2 regions of the Paraburkholderia strydomiana genome follow, and region 1 is predicted to be linked to the other one. Evidence: predicted binding sites of a transcription regulator. Region 1 holds the regulator's gene; the other holds the start of a gene.
What was found. Region 1 encodes LexA, which represses DNA repair genes until DNA is damaged. Its sites were predicted from a motif close to ACTGTATNNNNATACAGT; they were not measured.
Positions count from the first base shown of each region.

Region 2: recA (recombinase RecA) is a predicted target of LexA. The motif match lies at 5,090-5,107, and genes of this name have one in related genera.

Region 1 covers NZ_JAVDVL010000005.1:209,501-220,032, reverse strand. The annotation lists gene cysT (sulfate ABC transporter permease subunit CysT) at 1-707, opposite strand, end outside; gene J2W46_RS16105 (sulfate ABC transporter substrate-binding protein) at 858-1,907, opposite strand; gene lexA (transcriptional repressor LexA) at 2,214-2,864, shown strand; gene J2W46_RS16095 (hypothetical protein) at 2,972-3,340, shown strand; gene J2W46_RS16090 (DUF2939 domain-containing protein) at 3,451-4,152, shown strand; gene J2W46_RS16085 (universal stress protein) at 4,332-4,796, opposite strand; gene nodI (nodulation factor ABC transporter ATP-binding protein NodI) at 5,073-5,987, shown strand; gene J2W46_RS16075 (ABC transporter permease) at 6,016-6,843, shown strand; gene J2W46_RS16070 (hypothetical protein) at 6,952-7,374, opposite strand; gene J2W46_RS16065 (NADP(H)-dependent aldo-keto reductase) at 7,588-8,640, opposite strand; gene J2W46_RS16060 (DUF3820 family protein) at 8,782-8,994, shown strand; gene J2W46_RS16055 (hypothetical protein) at 9,258-9,629, shown strand; tRNA gene J2W46_RS16050 (tRNA-His) at 9,721-9,796, opposite strand; gene dusA (tRNA dihydrouridine(20/20a) synthase DusA) at 9,886-10,532, opposite strand, start outside.
Region 2 covers NZ_JAVDVL010000002.1:670,841-681,372, reverse strand. The annotation lists gene J2W46_RS08690 (hypothetical protein) at 154-489, opposite strand; tRNA gene J2W46_RS08685 (tRNA-Met) at 568-644, opposite strand; gene J2W46_RS08680 (MFS transporter) at 730-2,388, opposite strand; gene J2W46_RS08675 (sensor histidine kinase) at 2,607-4,154, opposite strand; gene J2W46_RS08670 (response regulator transcription factor) at 4,164-4,952, opposite strand; gene recA (recombinase RecA) at 5,189-6,265, shown strand; gene recX (recombination regulator RecX) at 6,273-7,031, shown strand; gene J2W46_RS08655 (DUF2889 domain-containing protein) at 7,188-7,925, shown strand; gene sucC (ADP-forming succinate--CoA ligase subunit beta) at 7,922-9,091, shown strand; gene sucD (succinate--CoA ligase subunit alpha) at 9,218-10,099, shown strand; gene J2W46_RS08640 (TerC family protein) at 10,245-10,532, shown strand, end outside.

The DNA of each region.
Region 1 (10,532 bases):
ATGATGAGCAGCGATGTGATTTCCGACTTCATCGGCACATTGCCTGCAATGAAAATGACCGAGCCGTATTCGCCGAGTGCGCGCGCGAAGGCGAGCGCAAAGCCCGTCAACAGCGCCGGCAACACGGCCGGCAACACCACGCGGCGAAACGTCAGCCAGCGCGATGCGCCGAGGCAAGCGGCAGCCTCTTCCTGCTCGCGCTCGAACTCTTCGAGCACCGGCTGCACCGTGCGCACGACGAACGGCAAACCGATAAAGGTCAGCGCGACGAGCACGCCCACCGGCGTAAAGGCGACCTTCAGACCGAGCGGCTCCAGGAACTGTCCAATCCAGCCGTTGCCCGCGTACACGGCCGCGAGCGAAATGCCGGCCACCGACGTGGGCAGTGCGAACGGCAGATCGACTACGGCGTCGACGATGCGCTTGAACGGAAACCTGTACCGCACGAGCACCCATGCGACCAGAAAGCCGAACACCGCGTTGATCAGTGCGCCGCCGAGCGCGGAGAAGAACGTCAGCCGGTACGAGGCCAGCACGCGCGGCGAGCTGACGGCGCGCACGAACTGACTCCAGTCGAGGGTGGCTGTCTTCAGAAAAGTCGCCGCGAGCGGAATCAGCACCACGAGGCTCAGATAAGCCACCGTGATGCCGAGTGTCAGGCCGAAACCGGGCAAGGCGCTTGGTTTGCGGAAGGTCAACGTGGTCATGCTCGATACTCTTTCGGTTGATGCTCGTGTTGCCGGCCGCCTGGTCCTGATCGGCCAAAAGCGCGCCAGCGGCGCGCTCCGGAAAGTGACGCGCCGTGGCGCGTCGCGTTGCCTCGGTTCGCGCCTGCCGCAGCGCGGACCTGGGCGGTGTTACTGAGGCTGGTAGATCGAATCGAACACGCCGCCGTCGGCAAAGTGCGTCTTCTGCGCGTTGGCCCAGCCGCCGAACGAATCGTCGACCGTGTACAGCTTCAGCTTCGGAAACTTCGAGGTCAGTTCGGCCGGAACCTTGTTCGAACGCGGACGGTAGAAGTTCTTCGCGGCGATTTCCTGGCCCTGCTCGCTGTACAGGAAGTTCAGATACGCTTCGGCCAGCTTGCGCGTGCCATGCTTGTCGACGACCTTATCCACCACGGCTACCGGCGGCTCGGCCAGAATGCTCACGGACGGCACGACGATTTCGAACTTGTCCGGACCGAATTCCTTCAGCGACAGGAACGCCTCGTTTTCCCACGCAATCAGCACGTCGCCGATGCCGCGTTGCACGAAGCTGGTGGTCGCGCCGCGCGCTCCGGAATCGAGCACGCCGGCATTCTTGTACAGCTTGCCGACAAACTCCTTGGCCTTCTGGTCATTGCCGCCCGGCTGATGCGCTGCATACGCCCATGCCGCGAGATAGTTCCAGCGCGCGCCGCCCGAGGTCTTCGGATTCGGCGTCACGATCGACACGCCGGGTTTGGTCAGATCGTCCCAATCCTTGATGTGCTTGGGATTGCCCTTGCGCACCAGAAACACGATCGTCGACGTGTACGGCGACGCGTTGTCGGGCAAGCGCTTCTGCCAGCCTTTATCGATCAAACCCTTGTTCGCGATGGCGTCGATGTCATAAGCGAGCGCGAGCGTCACGACGTCGGCCTGCAAGCCGTCGAGCACCGAGCGCGCCTGAGCACCCGAGCCGCCGTGCGACTGCTTGAAGGTGACGGTCTCGCCGGTCTTCGCCTTCCATTCTTTGGCGAAAGCCTGGTTCACATCCTGGTAAAGCTCGCGAGTGGGGTCGTAGGACACATTGAGCAGCGTCGTGTCGGCGGCTTGCGCCTGGCCCGCCGCGCCAAGGACGCCAAGCGCGGCTGCCGCGCCGAACGCGAGCGCTGCGATAAGTTTTCGGCTCCTGCCTGCCCGGCCCGCTTCGTGATTGTTCATGCCAAGTTCTCCGCGTGTTGGTGCGCTGAAACAGCGTGTGTTGTTTTGCGTCGGGTCACGTGCACATGAGCGACTGGAGGCCAGTCTATCCGGGGGCTTTCATCATTAAAAATAATGTTTATTCATTTTTTAATACGCAAAAGTGGTAATGACAGCCAGATAAGGCGTTGCGGCATGAAAACGGATGTCTTGACGTCGATTTACGACGTTGCAGCGAGGGGTCGAGCCGCAAACTTAAAGTAAAGCTTGAATTGCGCCGGATACTGTATAAAAATACAGGCACCTGTTCATCCATACAGTGGCGCCATGACCAAACTCACCGCACGACAGCAGCAGGTTTTCGATCTGATTCGCCGGGCCATAGAGCGCACCGGATTTCCGCCCACTCGCGCGGAAATCGCCGCCGAACTGGGTTTCAGCTCGGCCAATTCGGCTGAAGAGCATCTGCGGGCGCTTGCACGCAAGGGCGTGATCGAACTCGCGGCCGGCGCGTCGCGCGGCATTCGCCTGCTTGCTGGCCCGGACGAGGCGCCGCATCAGTTCACGTTGCCGCACGCCAGCATCATGCAGCTGTCGCTGCCGCTTATCGGCCGGGTTGCCGCCGGTAGCCCGATCCTCGCGCAGGAACATATCGCCCAACACTATGCGTGCGACCCGGCGCTCTTCTCGAGCAAGCCCGACTACCTGCTCAAGGTGCGCGGGCTGTCCATGCGCGACGCGGGTATCTTCGACGGCGATCTGCTTGCGGTGCAGAAAAGAAGCGAGGCCAAAGACGGCCAGATCATCATTGCGCGGCTTGGCGACGACGTCACGGTCAAGCGCCTTAAGCGCCGCGCGAACGGTATCGAGTTGATTGCCGAGAACCCCGATTACGAGAACATCTTCGTTGAGACAGGCAGCGCGGATTTCGCGCTGGAAGGCATCGCTGTCGGGCTGATCCGCCCGGGCGAATTCTGACAGCAACGGTTTGGCTTAATGAGCGACAAGCTCAGTGCGTCATTAGCCAACCGTTCGCCTGCTCACCGACTAAAGCAGTACTCATGTTGAATCGCCCGGAGAGACTCATGGAACGCCTTGCCCGCCTGTTGCCGTTTCGCCAGTTCGGCCGTCTGCGCCATCTGCGCAAGCTGGTACCTTGCTCACTGATCGAAGCGTCCACGGCCGCTACCGCGTCGCTGTTCGACTCGCCCGCTCGTGGGTCCGACCGGCAGGCCGCGTTGCCGTCTTCATTGCCGTCGTCACTGCCCGCATTCGCCCGCGTGTCGCTGAACTCGGGGCTCAATACTGCCGAGCCGGAGCGCCGTGCGCCGGTGCGCGTGTACCACGGGCCGTCGCGGCTCATCATGGTCGGCACTGTAGACGCGGTGTGCCGCATGATTGACCGTTGCATCGCCGAGGAAACCAACGTCCACGGAGCGGTCTTCGAGTCCTGATGAGTTGTGAGGTGTGGGGCGCGTCGCTCACATGGTTTGTGGCAGCGCACGGATCGTTTCAGCGCGGTTGCGGTCCACGTTAGATCACACCTGATGGAGATTTCCGCTCGATGGCAGTTTCAACACCCAGGAAGCGCAGCGCCCGTCCGCTTGCAGTCACGCTTACCGTCACGTTGATCGTGATCGCGCTGATCGCGGCGTTGGGCTTCGCTTATGCCTCCCCGTATATCGCGCTCAACAACCTCAAACGCGCCGCCGACGCACGTGACGCGCAGACGGTGAATCGGTATGTCGATTTTCCCGCGTTGCGCGAGAGCCTGAAGCAGCAAGTCACCGGCTTGCTGACGCGGCGGCTGGACTCACACGGAAACGGCAATCCGTTGGCTGCGATCGGCGCGATGATTGGCGTCGCGTTGATCGGCCCGCTCGTCGACGCGTATGCAACACCCGACGGCGTGGCTGCGCTTTTGAACGGCATGCCGCCGCGCGGCGAGCCGGGTGAGCGGCCCAACGCCGCGCCGGTCACCGGCAATCCGCCCGCTGCCAATGCGCCCGCCCCCGGATCGTCCGGCGCGGACAGCAGCACGCCCGGCGGCGCTACGGGTGATCCGAGCGGCAACGCGGTTAGCAGGCCCACGTCACCGCAACCTCCGCAACCGCCGCAACCGCCGCAAACCACGGCCGGCTATCGCGGCATCAACGAGTTCGCCGTCACATACCAGCACGGTGCGGGGGACGCGCGTTACTCCGCCATCTTCATGCGCGAGGGTCTTTTCACGTGGAAGCTGGCGGCGGTCAATCTGAACGAGTGAGCGCCAGGCGCGGCTTGACACATCGAACGCGCACGCGGCCGATCTGACGCAATGCACTCGTAATGCATGCGCCGCCCGCTACTCCGTCCTCCGCGTTCATCCGGACCAAAGCTCACGAGCACCCACCCGCACGAAGGCTGCACGCCTGGCGCGGGTGGCCGTGCACCCGAACCGCATCGTCAGGCCGCTTCCTGCTGCTGCTCATGCGCTGAAGAGCACGCGACCAGAATGCTGCATGACACCCGGTCGAGCAGCGGTGTGTTGCCGGCACCCATCCACCATCGGGACAAGCCCGTGCGGCAACGGTGGCCCACCACCACGAGGTCAACGTGCAACTCGTTGGCAAGATTGGCGATCTCGTCGATCGGATGGCCGAACGCAAAGTGACCCTGCGCGTTGACACCGCGCTCAGTCAGCCAGTCCACGCCCTCTTGCAGGATGTCCCGCGCGGTCTTTTCGAAGCTTCCGCACGCGACGTCCGTCAGCAGGCCCGCGCTTTGCGCAATGCTCGAGCGCATGTCCACCACCGAAAGCAGATGCGTTTGCGCCTTCAGATCCAGCGCAAGGTCGGCGCCGCAACGCAGAGCCTTGCGGCCTTCGCGCGAGCCGTCGTAGCACAGCAGGATTTTCTGGTAGCTCGCCATCGTTCTCCCCCTTTCCGCAAAAGCGCGGTCTGAATCAATCATGGTGCGCCGCAATTCAGCTTGCAAGGGATGGAAAACGCTAAGTGCGATTGCTGCACGCCCCGGCCTTGTGCATACGAGGCACACTCGGTGAGGACAACGCCGGCGACGCCTTTGCGGCAGTGCAAGAACCCACAGCGCGGGGCGCTCCTTAAACCGCCATTTCCCGGCTGATGACCTAGAATGAGCAGCCTTCCCGTCGATTCGCCTCTTTTGCCTGAGCCTCGATCCCTATCCATGCCCGACACCGCTATCGACTTCCAGCAGGTTGAAAAAAGTTACGGCGAAAAGAAAGTTGTCGACGGACTGTCGTTTCATGTCGACGTCGGTGAGTGTTTCGGCCTGCTCGGACCGAACGGCGCCGGCAAGACCACCACATTGCGCATGCTGCTCGGCATTGCCACGCCGGACGCCGGCTCGATCCGCCTGTGCGGCGAGCCGATTCCCGGCCGGGCGCGCATCGCGCGGGCGCGCGTGGGCGTGGTGCCGCAGTTCGATAACCTCGATCCCGACTTTACCGTCCGCGAAAATCTGCTGGTGTTCGGCCGCTACTTCGGCTTGAGCGCCGCGCAATGCCGCGCGATGGTGCCGTCGCTGCTGGAATTCGCGCGGCTGGAGAGCAAGGCCGACGCGCGCGTGAGCGAACTGTCGGGCGGCATGAAGCGGCGCCTCACGCTCGCGCGGGCGCTCGTCAACGATCCAGACGTGCTGATCATGGACGAGCCGACTACCGGCCTCGACCCGCAGGCACGGCATCTCATCTGGGAGCGACTGCGCTCGCTGCTCGCGCGTGGCAAGACGATCTTGTTGACCACCCACTTCATGGAAGAAGCCGAGCGGCTATGCGACCGGCTGTGCGTGATCGAAGAAGGACGCAAGATTGCGGAAGGCGCGCCAAGGGAGCTGATCGAGTCGGAAATCGGCTGCGACGTCATCGAGATTTTCGGCCCCGATCCGTTCGCATTACGCGATGAGCTTGCGCCGCTCGCACAGCGAACCGAGATCAGCGGTGAGACGCTCTTCTGTTATGTGAACGACGCCGGGCCAGTGCATGCGCGACTGAAGCAGCGAGCGGACCTGCGCTATCTGCACCGCCCGGCGAATCTCGAGGATGTGTTCCTGCGTCTCACGGGCCGCGAGATGCAGGACTGACTTCCATCGACACTGCACGAGACACGCAATGGATGCACGCACTTATCGAAGCAACGAAGCCACGCCACCCATGCAGGCCCCTTTCGCCGCGTTGCCCGCGAACGCGGTCAACTGGATCGCAGTGTGGCGCCGCAACTACCTTGTGTGGAAGAAGCTTGCGCTCGCCTCCATGTTCGGTAATCTCGCCGATCCGATGATCTACCTGTTCGGCCTCGGCTTCGGTCTCGGGCTGATGGTGGGCCGCGTCGACGGCGTGTCGTATATCGCCTTCCTAGCAGCGGGCACCGTTGCGTCGAGCGTCATGATGTCCGCGAGCTTCGAGTCGATGTATTCGGGCTTCTCGCGCATGCACGTGCAGCGCACGTGGGAAGCAATCATGCACACGCCGTTGACGCTCGGCGATATCGTGCTTGGCGAAGTGATCTGGGCGGCCAGCAAGTCGGTGTTGTCGGGCGCCGCGATCATGCTGGTGGCGGGCGCGCTCGGCTACGCCAGTTTTCCGTCGGTGCTGCTCGCGTTGCCCGTGATCGTGCTGACCGGCCTCGCGTTCGCAAGTGTCGCGATGGTCGTGACCGCGCTCGCGCCGTCGTACGACTTTTTCATGTTTTATCAAACGCTAGTGTTGACGCCGATGCTGTTGCTCTCCGGCGTGTTCTTCCCGATCTCGCAGTTGCCTGCCGCCGCGCGTGGTGCGGCCGAGGTCCTGCCGCTGGCGCACGCGGTCGATCTGATACGGCCTGCGATGCTTGGTCGCCCGCTCGACAACGCCCTGTGGCACGCGGCCGTGCTGGCGGGCTATGCGGTAGGAGGGTTTATCGTCGCCGCCGTGCTGTTTCGGCGCCGGATGATGAAGTAACTCGTGCTGAAGTAACTCGTGCCGCGCGGCAGAGAGGTGCGGACAATTCGAGGGCGGCTGACCCGATAGGTCAGCGCCCACGAATGAATTTGCTGCACGGACGCGAGCTCAGTCCTCTTCGTCGGTCCAGGGAATGTCGACGTCCGAGATGAACGCGACTGTTGCAAACGGGCCGCCTTCGTGACGGCCGATCTTGCCATCGGCACGCTGCCATTCCACCCGGAACATCGTGCCCGGATCGTCGGCAATCAGCCGCACGGTGCGGATCTCGTCCGGATCGGCGTCCTCGACCGGACCGTCGAGCGAAATCTGCAGTTCTTGCGGCCAGAGACCGTCGGCCGGATCGTAAATCTTGTCGCCGTCCGGAATCAGTGTGAATGCTTCGACGCCGATCGTCGCCGAAGCATCAACGATCATTTTGGCTAGCGCGCGCAGCAGCGCGGTGGCCCGCGCCGAATTCGCCTGACGGATCGCAAGGTCCCCGCGCGTCAGCGCCTGCTCGAGTTTTGGGTTCGTTTTTTGTTGCGCCATTCGATGTCCTGAGTGCTATCGCCGAGTGTGAACAGTGCGGCTGAAAACCCGCCGCCGCTGCCGATTTTCCGGGCTGCATCCTACCATTCGTGCGCGCCGCGCCACGCGCAAAAGCACGACACGAAGGCAGAAGCCCGTCCTGCTCACCACAGTTTAGGTCGTGATTTGCCGACAGGGAGGGACATTTGCCTTTCGTTGCATGTCCCAGCGAACTCAAGGCGCCGGATTCGGCTGCAGCTGATGCAGTGCGTCGATTTCATCGAGCACGTCCTGAGACAGCTTTACGTCGACGCTCGCAATGTTCTCCTTCAACTGATCGAGCGAGGTCGCGCCAATCAGATTGCTCGTGACGAACGGCCGGCTATTGACGAAGGCAAGCGCCAACTGGGCCGGCGACATGCGATGGCGCTTTGCCAGTTCGACGTAACGCGTGGTGGCCTGGATCGCCTGGGGCTTGCTGTAACGCTGGAAGCGCTCGAAGAGCGATATGCGTGCGCCAGCCGGCCGCGCGCCGCCTTCGTACTTGCCGGACAGCCAGCCGAACGCCAGCGGCGAATACGCGAGCAGGCCGATGTTGTCGCGGTGCGCGTACTCGGAGAGCCCCACCTCGTAAGTGCGGTTGAGCAGACTGTACGGGTTCTGGATGCTGACGATACGCGGCAAGCCGAGCTTTTCCGACGCGCGCAGGAACTGCGCGACGCCCCACGGCGTTTCGTTCGATACGCCCACATGGCGCACCTTGCCCGCCTTGACGAAGTCGGCGAGCACGGACAGCGTTTCGTCGATAGGCACGGTGTATTCGTCGTCGACCCACGGATAGGCCGGACGGCCAAACGTCATCGTATTGCGGTCCGGCCAGTGCAACTGGTACAGATCGACGTAGTCCGTTTGCAGGCGCTTCAGGCTGTCGTTCAGCGCCTCAGTGAGGTTTTTACGGTCGAACTGGTTGGTCTCGCCGCGGATATGTCGCGGGTTATGCGGCTGGCGCGCGGGGCCCGCAATCTTCGTAGCGAGCACGATTTTCTCGCGCGCGCTGCGATGCTTCGCGAGCCAAGTGCCGATAAATCGCTCGGTCGAACCTTGCGTCTCGGCGCGCGGCGGCACCGGATACATCTCTGCGGTATCGATCAGGTTGACGCCATGGTCGAGCGCGTAGTCGATTTGAGCGTGCGCGTCCTGCTCTGTGTTCTGCTCGCCCCACGTCATGGTGCCGAGTCCGATCAGGCTGACCTGTACATCCGAATCGCCGAGTCTGCGGTATTCCATGGAAGCTTTCCTTGTTAGTTATATGAACATAAACCGCTCAAGTTACCATGCCCGCGCGATGCCTGCAGCACGGCTAGAATGCCGTGCTGGCGTGCAGTGCAAGCGCGCCTCGCCCAACATTCCTTGCGCCGGTGCATCACGATGAATCCCGAACACCTCGAACTGCTGGTCACGCGTGTGATGCCCTACGGCAAGTACAAGGGTCGCCTGATAGCCGACCTGCCCGGCCATTACCTCAACTGGTTCGCGAGCCAGGGCTTTCCGCCGGGCGAGATTGGACGGCTGCTCGCGCTGATGCACGAGATCGATCACAACGGCTTGTCGTCGCTGATCGAACCATTGCGCAAGCGCTGAAGCGTTCTTCCGATCAACTGCATCGCATGATAAGAGCAGCGGCGGCCTGTTCTGTTGCAGAAGATTAACCAGGTGTTACCGCGCAATAGATACGCCGACGCGCTTTCGATCGCCGCATGCAGCACGCGCCTTGGAGTACCGGTGCGACACAAGGATGCGCGTTGTGCAGGCACTCGGTGCGATCGTAATGCGCGGACACAAATGCGGCTGAACTCTCAGGCTCGCGACCTTTCTGATCCTTTATGTGAGGACGGGAGGCGATTGTGAGCAGACTCTTTGCATCGATGGCATTGCTGGCCGTAGTCGCGGGCGTCAGCGGATGCGCAGTCGCGCCCGGCTATGACTACGCCTACGCCCAACCCTATTACCCCGCCTATGGCTACGGATATGGGCCACCCTATGCGCCGGTGTACGGCACGGTCGGCATCTGGGGCGGCTGGGGCGGACCGTGCTGCTACTACCACGGCGGTGGCGGACACTGGGGCGGCGGTTGGCACGGCGGTCACGGTGGCTGGCATGGCGGCCACGGCGGCGGATATGGGGGATATGGGGGATATGGGGGATATGGGGGATATGGCGGATCCCATGGCGGCAGTTCGTGGAGCGGCGGCGGGCATGGCGGCCGCAGCCATTGACGAGAAAAGAGCGAACCCAAAACAAAAACGGCGTTGTGATTTCTCACAACGCCGTTTGCAATCAACCTCAATCTTTACTGCCGAAATTCTTTGGGGTGGCTGATGGGGCTCGAACCCACGACAACAGGAATCACAATCCTGGACTCTACCAACTGAGCTACAGCCACCACTGAGATCTGCTTTGACTTGCCGGAAAACCTGACTCGCCAACGAAGAAACGAGATTATACGAACACGTTCCGCGTTTGCCTAGTCCTTTATTCAAAAATTTCGGCTGGCTCACGCAGATGCTGTCTCGCCTCGTTGAAGATAGAGAGGTCGCGCGCAGCGAGGCGCTTGCTATCTGACAGCACGCGACGCCAGCCGCGCGCACCCGCTTCGCCTCGATAGAGACCGAGTGCGTGACGAGTGATCGCACCAAGGTAAGTGCCGCGGGCCATCTCGGCTCCGCAATATTCGATGAGCTTCGCCTCGACCTGCTCGCGCGTGAGCGGCGCTTCGGTGGACCCGTAGAAGCGCGCGTCCACATCGGCCAGCATATACGGATTGTGGTACGCCTCCCGCCCGAGCATCACGCCGTCGACGTGTGCAAGATGTGTCTGCACTTCGTCGAGCGTCTTGATCCCACCGTTGATGATGATCTCCAGTTGCGGAAAGTCGCGCTTCAATTGATACGCGTAGTCGTACTTGAGCGGAGGGATCTCGCGGTTCTCTTTCGGGCTCAGCCCTTTGAGAATCGCGTTACGCGCGTGGACGATAAAGACGTTGCAACCGGCATCTGCGATGGTGCCGACGAAGTCGCGTACGAAGCCGTAATCCTCGACGGCATCCACGCCGATTCGATGCTTGACCGTGACGGGCACGGAGACGACGTCGCGCATGGCCTTCACGCAGTCGGCCACCA
Region 2 (10,532 bases), on a different contig from region 1:
CCAACTGCGTGGTTCATGCATTTCAATGCCGGCATGCCGCGGTTCGAGCCGCTGGCGAATTTTCGACTGGAACGGCGGGGTTGAACGGCGTCGAAGTGACCGCCAGCGCCGGGTGTCAACGACGCAACTGGCGCAGCCGCTTCCGGTCGCGTGCTATTTCGCTTCGGAGCCTGTAGCCGTGCCCGACGGCGGCGCAAGTTCATAGCAGCCCGGCGCGGTTTTGCCCGCTTCCGGCGCTTGTGGATCGATGCACTTGAAAGCGCTTTGATCGCGCTGCACGAAGATCGTGTCGGCGGGACCGCCCGCGCCGCGAGGCGTATTGACGACGGCGACGATCTTGTAGCCGTTTTGCAGGAGTGTCGACAACGTGGTCTGACTTGCTCGCCACTGATTGTCGGTCGATTGCGCCAGAACGGCAGCTGCGGAAGCGGCGCCGAGAAGCGCGATCGATACGGCAGCCACGGCGCGCGCGGCGGTGCGGAACGTCATCAAGAAACCTCCTTGAAGTTGCGGGTGTAAAACAAAAAAGCCGCTGAACCTTGCGGATCAGCGGCTTTTTCTTGCAACTGGTGGCGAATCAGGGACTCGAACCCCGGACCTGCGGATTATGATTCCGTCGCTCTAACCAACTGAGCTAATTCGCCGAAAGAAGCGAGATTATGAGGATAGCACCGGGGGCTGTCAACCCCCGGCGCCCAACTTTTTCAGTTGCCGCCCGGGCAGGGCGCCTCAATCCTTTGCGTAGATGTCCGAGTCTTTGGTTTCACGGACGAACAGCATGCCGATCACGAAGGTAATGAGCGCGATCACGATCGGATACCACAAGCCCGAGTAGATATTGCCCTTCGCCGCGACGATCGCAAACGCCGTGGCCGGCAAGAAGCCGCCGAACCAGCCGTTGCCGATGTGATACGGAAGCGACATCGACGTATAGCGGATTCGCGTGGGGAACATCTCGACCAGCATCGCCGCGATTGGTCCGTAGACCATCGTCACGTAGATCACGAGGATCGTCAGAATCACCACGCTCATCGGCCAGTTGATCTGCGAAGAATCGGCCTTCGGCGGATAGCCGGCGGACTTCAGCGTCGTCGAAAGCGACTTGTCGAACACCTTCCCCTGATCTTTGGCGTCGGCGGCTTTGCCGTCATAGGTGGAGACCACCGTATCGCCGACCTTGATCTGCGCAAGCGTGCCCACCGGAGCCGCGACGTTTTCGTAGTTCAAGCCTGACTTCGAAAGCGCGCTCTTCGCGATGTCGCACGAACTCGTGAACTTCGACGTGCCGACCGGATTGAACTGGAACGAGCATTCGTCCGGGTTCGCGATCACCACGATCGGCGCCTTCGCCGTGGCCGTTTCAAGCGCCGGGTTGACATAGTGCGTCAGCGCCTTGAACAGCGGGAAGTACGTGAGTGCCGCGATCAGCAGGCCGGCCATGATGATCGGCTTGCGGCCGATCCGGTCCGACAGCGAGCCGAAGAACAGGAAGAAGGGCGTGCCGATCAGAAGCGCAATGGCGATCATGATGTTGGCCGTCGCGCCGTCCACCTTCAGCGTCTGCGTCAGGAAGAACAGCGTGTAGAACTGGCCCGTGTACCAGACCACGGCCTGGCCGGCGGTCAGCCCGATCAGCGCGAGGATCACGACCTTCAGGTTCTTCCACTGGCCGAAAGCCTCGGAGAGCGGTGCCTTGGACGTCTTCCCTTCTGCTTTGATGCGCTCGAAGACCGGCGATTCGTGCAACTGCAACCGGATCCACACCGAAACGCCCAGCAGGAGGATCGACGCGATGAACGGAATTCGCCAGCCCCACGCGCCGAACGCGTCTTCGCCCATTGCCGTGCGCACGCCGAGAATGACCAGCAGCGAGAGGAACAGGCCGAGCGTGGCAGTCGTCTGGATCCACGCGGTGTAGAAGCCGCGACGTCCCGGCGGCGCGTGTTCGGCCACATAGGTTGCAGCGCCGCCATATTCGCCGCCGAGTGCGAGGCCTTGCAGCATGCGCATCGCGATGAAAATCACCGGCGAAGCAATGCCGATCGCCGCATAGCCGGGCAGGAAGCCGACCAGGAAGGTCGACAGACCCATGATCACGATCGTGACAAGGAACGTGTACTTGCGGCCGACCATATCGCCGAGCCGTCCGAACACCACCGCACCGAACGGCCGGACTGCGAAGCCCGCGGCGAAACTGAGCAGCGTGAAGATGAAGCCCGCAGTCGGATTGACGCCTGAGAAAAAGCTCTTGCTGATGAAGGCCGCGAGCGAACCGGCCAGATAGAAGTCGTACCACTCGAAAACCGTACCTAGCGACGATGCGAAGATCACCCGCTTCTCATCGCGCGTCATGGGCACGGGCGAAATGTGTCCGCCAACGGTAGCCATATGTCGTCTCCAATATTGATATGCACGCGGTGCGCCGGCCCGCGGCGTTCCCGTGTAACCGATTATTGGAGTGAAAACTTACGGCCTTCTGACATGAAGGGCTGCTGCCGCAGCTTTTGATGCGCCGGCGGAATGTCGTGAACATCCGTCAACTGGCATGCAACGTCGCCTCGCGTGGCATGAACGCCGCCTATCTCGCTATCTGGCGCCCGTCGCGGTCAGTTCGCGTTAGGGTAAGTCCTGCCCCGTTCCAGCACATGCAAACTGACACGTACGAGCGTGCCTGCGAGCCGCGGAGAGTTCTGATAGATGTTGTCGTCGATAGTCAGCTCGCCGCCGTGCATCGTCGCAATCTCGCGAACGATCGCAAGCCCGAGGCCACTGCCGTCGCCCTCACGGCCGAGAATCCGGTAGAACCGTTCGATCACTCGCGAACGTTCGGCCACTGGAATGCCGAGGCCTGTATCTTCCACTTCCAGATGCACGAGCCGAGCGGCTTTCTCGTGTCTCACCCTGACCGTGATGCGGCCGCCCGCCGGCGTGTAGCGAATGGCGTTGTCGATGAGATTCGACAACATTTCGCGCAGCATGACGGGATTGCCTTCGACTTCGACGGGCTCGTCCGGCGCTTCGTAGCCGAGATCCATCTGTTTGGCGAACGCGGCCTGCACCCAGTCGCGCACGGCGTTGCGGGCCACTTCTGTCACTTCCACCGGCGTGAAAATCTGTCCGGACATGCGGTTTTCCGCGCGAGCGAGCGCCAGCAACTGCGTGACGAGGCGGGCCGCGTGTTCCGAACTCGTCGCGATCTGCTCGAGCGAGCGGTGCACTTCCGCCGACGCGTCCTGCCGCAACGCCAGCTCCGCCTGGGTCCGCAGGCCGGCAAGCGGCGTTTTCATCTGATGCGCGGCGTCGGCGATGAAGCGCTTCTGCAATTCCATGTTCTGTTCGAGGCGCGTCAGCAGATCGTTGAACGACGTGACGAGGGGCTCGATTTCCGGAGGCGCGCGACGCGCTTCCAGCGGCGACAGATCGTCGGGGCGCCGCGCGCGGATATGCGCCTGCAATGCGTGCAGCGGCGCGAGACCACGCGACAGGCCGAACCACACGAGCAGGATGGCGAGCGGCAGGATCACGAACTGCGGCAGGATCACGCCTTTGATGATGTCGTTGGCAAGCTGACTGCGTTTGTCGAGCGTCTCGGCGACCTGAACGAGCACGGGCTCAGCGCCGGGCGTCTGCGGAAACTCGACCGTCGTATAGGCCACGCGGATGTCGTTGCCGCGCAGCATGTCGTCGCGAAATGCGACGAGCCCCGGTTGCGGCCGGTCTTCTTCGTGCGGCAGCGGCATGTCGCGCTCGCCGGCCACCAGTTCGCCTCGCGTGCCGAGCACTTGATAGAAAACACTGTCGACGTTGTCCGTGCGTAAAAAGTCGCGTGTGGAGTCGGGCAGCGTCAGTTCGGCCACGCCGTTGACCGGGTGGATCTGGCGCGCGAGCACATAGGCGTCGGTTTCGAGCGCGCGGTCGAACGGTCCGTTCGCGATCGACTTGGCGACCAGATAAGTCACCGCGAGACTCATCGGCCACAGCAACAACAGCGGCGCGAGCATCCAGTCGAGAATTTCACCGAATAGCGAGCGCGGGCGGGCCTCGGCGGCGGCTTCGGTTTCGTCGGGCGGAGCGAACGGATTGGCGTAGCGCTCGTCGCGCGCCTCGTCGAGATCCGCCGCGCGGGCCGTCGCGCGATCGGCGCGTGCGGACATGGGTGTGCTCTATTTGTAGTGGTGGCTCGCCGGCATCCCGTCTGACTGCGGCGATGAAGGCGAAGAAGGCGGCTCGGGTTCGGGCTCAGCGGGCGCCGACGCGGCGGCGTTCGTACTGAGGTTTGCGGGCGCGACCGCCTTCTCGAGACAGTAACCGAGCCCGCGCACGGTAATGATGCGCACACCGCTCGGCTCGATTTTCTTGCGCAGCCGGTGCACGTATACCTCGATCGCGTTGTTGCTGACTTCCTCGCCCCATTCGCACAGATGATCGACGAGTTGCTCCTTCGAAACCAGACGCCCGATTCGCTGCAGCAGTACTTCGAGCAGTCCGAGCTCGCGCGCCGAAAGCTCGATCACCTGCTCGTTGATATAGGCGATCCGGCCCACCTGGTCGAAAGACAGCGAACCGTGCCGCACGACCGTCGGGCCGCCGCCCGCACCGCGCCGCGTCAGCGCGCGCACCCGCGCTTCGAGTTCGTTGAGCGCGAACGGCTTGGCCATGTAGTCGTCGGCGCCGAGATCGAGGCCTTTGACCCGTTCGTCGACGCTGTCCGCAGCGGTCAGGATCAGTACGGGCAGATTGGAGTTGCGAGCGCGCAGGCGGCGTAGCACCTCGAGTCCGGACATGCGCGGCAGGCCGAGATCGAGAATCAGCAGGTCGAAACTTTGCATGGACAGCGCCGTATCGGCCTCAACGCCGCTCTTCACGTGATCGACAGCATAGGCCGATTGGCGGAGTGATCGAACCAGACCGTCCGCGAGTATGCTGTCGTCTTCGGCAATCAGAATTCGCATGGTGCGCCAGCTCAAGGCTTGGCCGGCACCTCGGGTGTCCCCGCGGCGCACAGCGGTCTCCGAAAATTATTGTGGGTGGTTTGGGCAGCGCGGCGGTAAACATGCGCGTTCGCATGAGAATCGCGCTTGCCAAAACCACTGTTTTTTTATACAGTGTCTGGGTTTCGTGTGCTGTCCTTCAAAAGGTGGGCCGCACATCTGCCTCAGACGCCGTTCATCATAGCAAAGGACGATTCATGGAAGAAAGCAAGAAAGGCTCGGCTGGACTGACTGCTGAAAAGAGCAAGGCACTCGCTGCCGCCCTCGCGCAGATCGAAAAGCAGTTCGGCAAAGGGTCGGTCATGCGGCTCGGCGCAGGTGAGGTAGTCGAAGACATCCAGGTCGTTTCAACGGGATCGCTCGGCCTCGACATCGCACTTGGCGTCGGCGGTTTGCCGCGTGGCCGCGTGGTTGAAATTTACGGTCCGGAGTCGTCGGGTAAAACCACGTTGACGCTGCAAGTTATTGCTGAAATGCAAAAGCTGGGCGGCACGGCAGCGTTTATCGACGCGGAACACGCGCTGGATATCCAGTATGCGGGCAAGCTCGGCGTGAACGTGAACGACCTGCTGGTTTCGCAACCGGACACGGGTGAACAGGCGTTGGAAATTGCCGACGCACTGGTGCGTTCGGGCTCGATCGACATGATCGTGATCGACTCGGTCGCGGCGCTCGTGCCGAAGGCTGAAATCGAAGGCGAAATGGGCGATTCGCTGCCGGGCCTGCAAGCGCGTCTCATGTCGCAGGCGCTGCGCAAACTCACTGGCACGATCAAGCGCACGAATTGCCTCGTGATCTTCATCAACCAGATCCGCATGAAGATCGGCGTGATGTTCGGCAACCCGGAAACCACTACGGGTGGTAACGCGCTGAAGTTCTACGCGTCGGTGCGTCTGGATATTCGCCGCATTGGTTCGATCAAGAAGAACGACGAAGTGATCGGCAACGAAACGCGCGTGAAGGTGGTCAAGAACAAGGTGTCCCCACCGTTCCGCGAGGCGATTTTCGACATCCTGTATGGCGAGGGTATTTCGCGTCAGGGCGAAGTCATCGACTTGGGCGTGCAAGCCAAGATCGTCGACAAGGCCGGCGCGTGGTACAGCTATAACGGTGAGCGTATCGGCCAGGGTAAGGACAACGCGCGCGAATTCCTGCGCGAGAATCCGGACATCGCTCGTGAAATCGAGAACCGTATCCGCGAATCGCTCGGCGTGAATGCAATGGCTGAAGCGGTGACCGGCGCAGGCGCAGAAGTCGCGGGCGAAGAAGAGTAACCATTACGTGATACGCAAGGGCCGGCCACTGTCCGATAGCGGACGCAACGCGGGCGGCCCGCGTAATGACGAGAACGATTCGGTCGATCCGTCCGAATCGTTCGACGCGCATGATCGCGCTGCGGGCCGTGGCCCGCGGCGCGCCCAGTCTCACAAACCGCCTGCTAGCCCAAATTCCGCAGATTTCTCGGACCCATTCGAGACTGCAGGAAATGCCACGGCTACCGAGCCCACGTATAGCCGCTCACGTGACTCACGCCGAGCATCCGCCGACGCGAAGTCCGGGCAAAACGAAGCGAAAAAATCCCAGCGTCCCGCACGTTCGCTTAAGGGGCGCGCGCTCGGCTATCTGTCTCGTCGCGAATATAGCCGCAGCGAACTTGCACGTAAGCTGAAGCCGTTCGTCGAAGAGAACGACTCGCTCGATACGCTGCTTGATACGCTGGAAGCCGAGAACTGGCTGTCCGATTCGCGTTTCACCGAAAGTCTGATTCATCGCCGGTCGTCGCGAATGGGCACGAGCCGGATCGTCGGCGAATTGAAGCAGCATTCTGTCGACCAAACGCTAGTCGAAGAGGCGAGTGCCCAATTGCGCGAAACGGAGCTTGCGCGTGCCCAAGCGGTGTGGCGCAAGAAGTTCGGCGAACTTCCACAGACACCGGCCGAGCGCGCGAAGCAGGCGCGCTTTTTCGCATCGCGCGGTTTTTCGGGCGCCACGATCGGCAAAATCCTCAAAGGCATCGACGAAGAATGGAGCGGTGAATAGGCGCAAGCCGGGGAGTAGTCCGCGACCGCGCGCAGGATCGTCGAGCACGAAACCGGCTCTGGGCGGCCTGCAGGCCGTTTCGCCGCATTCGAGGCTGTCTCAAATACCCAGTATGCTAAAATTCACGCGTTTTCCAATTCGGCCTTTCCTTTCCGCATGCCGCTTTCCTCGCCAGTGCCCCGTCAATTGCGCCATCGCCGCGCAATCAGAGCGGAAGCTTTTGAGCGAGCCGATGGCCTGTGGGATGTGGAAGCGTGCTTGACCGACGAAAAGCCACGCGATGTGGCGCTTGCGTCGGGCGTCCGGCCCAATGGTCAACCGATCCATGAACTCTGGCTTCGCATCACCATCGATCGCAAGCTCAATGTCGTCGACGCCGAGGCGTCGTCCGACTGGGTGCCCTATCCCGGGCTATGCCAAGCCAGCAATCCTGCCTACCGTGCCCTCATCGGGCTCAATCTCCTTCACAACTTCCGTCGCGATGCTGCCCGTTTGCTGGCCGGCACGGCTGGTTGCACGCATCTCACCGAGTTGTGCGCGATCCTGCCGACCGCTGCTATCCAGGCGTTCGCCGGCGACGTGTGGGATACCGGTGACAAGGCGGCAGGCGCGAGCGCCAGTTCAGAAAATGAGTCGGCCGACGGTACCGCCGAACGTTTAAACGACAAACCGCCATTCCAGTTGGGACGCTGCCAGGCGCTGCGTTTCGACGGGGAGGCAGTGCAGAAGTTTTACCCGCGCTGGTATGGCTATGCGCCACGCCCAGCTGACCGCCCGGCATCGCCAGACAACGGGGCGGCCCGCCAAGAAGGCAGGGGCAATGCGCCCGGCATGTTGGACGGTAGCGGAAACGAAGTTCAATCCAACTCTCAGACTGAAGGGAATCACGCATGAAGATTCACGAGTACCAGGGTAAGGAAATCCTGCGGAAATTCGGCGTCGCGGTACCGCGCGGCAAGCCGGTCTTCTCGGTGGATGATGCGGTCAAGGCCGCGGAAGAGCTCGGCGGCCCGGTTTGGGTCGTGAAGGCTCAGATCCACGCGGGTGGCCGTGGCAAGGGTGGCGGCGTGAAGGTTGCCAAGTCGCTGGAACAGGTTCGCGAATACTCGAACCAGATCCTCGGCATGCAACTCGTCACGCACCAGACTGGTCCGGAAGGCCAGAAGGTGAATCGCCTGTTGATCGAAGAAGGCGCGGACATCAAGAAGGAACTGTATGTCGGCCTCGTGATCGATCGTGTTTCGCAGAAGATCGTCGTGATGGCATCGAGCGAAGGCGGCATGGACGTCGAAGAAGTCGCGGAAAAGACGCCCGAGCTGATCCACAAGGTTGCGGTCGATCCGTCGACGGGCCTGAAGGACGCCGAAGCTGACGACCTCGCGAAGAAAATCGGCGTGCCCGACGCATCGATCCCGCAAGCGCGCGCGATCCTGCAAGGCCTCTACAAGGCATTCTGGGAAACCGACGCATCGCTCGCCGAAATCAACCCGCTGATCCTGACGGGCGACGGCAAGGTCATCGCGCTCGACGCAAAGTTCAACTTCGATTCGAACGCACTGTTCCGTCATCCGGAAATCGTCGCGTATCGCGATCTGGACGAAGAAGATCCGGCTGAAGTCGAAGCGTCGAAGTTCGATCTGGCGTACATCTCGCTCGACGGCAACATCGGCTGTCTGGTGAACGGCGCGGGCCTCGCAATGGCAACGATGGACACCATCAAGCTGTTCGGCGGCGAACCGGCGAACTTCCTCGACGTGGGCGGTGGCGCCACGACGGAGAAGGTCACGGAAGCGTTCAAGATCATGCTGAAGAACCCGAACCTGACCGCGATTCTGGTCAACATCTTCGGCGGCATCATGCGCTGCGACGTGATCGCGGAAGGCGTGATCGCGGCGTCGAAGGCCGTGTCGCTGAAGGTGCCGCTCGTGGTCCGCATGAAGGGCACGAACGAAGACCTGGGCAAGAAGATGCTCGCTGAATCCGGTCTGCCGATCATCGCGGCTGACAGCATGGAAGAAGCGGCTCAGAAGGTCGTCGCGGCCGCTTCGGGCAAGGCGTAAGCCTAGTCCACAGCGCGTTTACCAGGATTAACCAGGATTACGAATGGCATCGCGCGAGCGACGCTGGCGGCGAACGTGTCGTCCAGTGGCGCTCCCGCGCGACGCCAAACGAACAGAGGTCAATACATGTCGATTCTGATTAACAAAGACACCAAGGTCATCACGCAGGGCATCACCGGCAAAACCGGTCAGTTCCACACGCGTGCTTGCCGTGAATACGCAAACGGCCGCGAAGCGTACGTTGCCGGCGTGAACCCGAAGCGTGCCGGTGAAGACTTCGAAGGCATTCCTATCTACGCGAGCGTCGCTGAAGCCAAGGCTGAAACGGGCGCGACCGTGTCGGTGATTTACGTGCCGCCGGCGGGCGCTGCTGCCGCAATCTGGGAAGCAGTCGAAGCCGACCTGGATCTCGCAATCTGTATCACGGAAGGCATTCCCGTGCGCGACATGATCGAGATCAAGGACCGCATGCGTCGCGAAAACCGCAAGACGCTGCTGCTCGGACCGAACTGCCCGGGCACGATCACGCCGGACGAGCTGAAGATCGGCATCATGCCGGGCCACATCCACCGCAAGGGCCGCATCGGCGTCGTGTCGCGTTCGGGCACGCTGACGTATGAAGCGGTTGGCCAGTTGACGGCGATCGGCCTTGGTCAGTCGTCGGCAGTCGGCATCGGCGGCGACCCGATCAACGGTCTGAAGCACATCGACGTCATGAAGATGTTCAACGACGATCCGGAAACGGACGCCGTCATCATGATCGGCGAGATCGGCGGTCCGGACGAAGCGAACGCGGCCGAGTGGATCAAGGGCAACATGAAGAAGCCGGTGGTCGGCTTTATCGCCGGTGTGACGGCGCCTCCGGGCAAGCGCATGGGCCACGCCGGCGCGCTGATCTCGGGCGGTGCCGATACGGCCGAAGCGAAGCTGGAAATCATGGACGCATGCGGCATCAAGGTCACGAAGAACCCGTCGGAAATGGCGCGTCTTCTGAAGGCCATGCTGTAAATCGAAACTGGCGCCCAGTTAGAGCGCCTTTTTTGATACGCTTACGAGATCCTTTCGTTAGCGTGCGGTTTCAAGAGCGGGGGAGTTAAACACTCCTCCGCTTTTTTATTGGCCGCGCTTCCCGTTCCCTTCTATTCTTTCGCTCATGTTCGAGTTCCTCGCCACGCTCCATTGGGGCGCAGTCATTCAGATCATCGTCATCGACATCCTGCTGGGTGGCGACAACGCCGTCGTGATCGCGCTTGCCTGTCGCAATCTGCCGCCAGCCCAGCGCACGAAGGGCGTGCTGTGGGGCACGGCGGGCGCCATCCTGTTGCGTGTCGTATTGATTGCGTTCGCGGTTGCGCTGCTCGACGTGCCGCTGCTGAAGTTCGCGGGGGGGCTGTTGCTGTTGTGGATCGGCGTTCGCCTGATGGCGCCGGCGCACGACGCG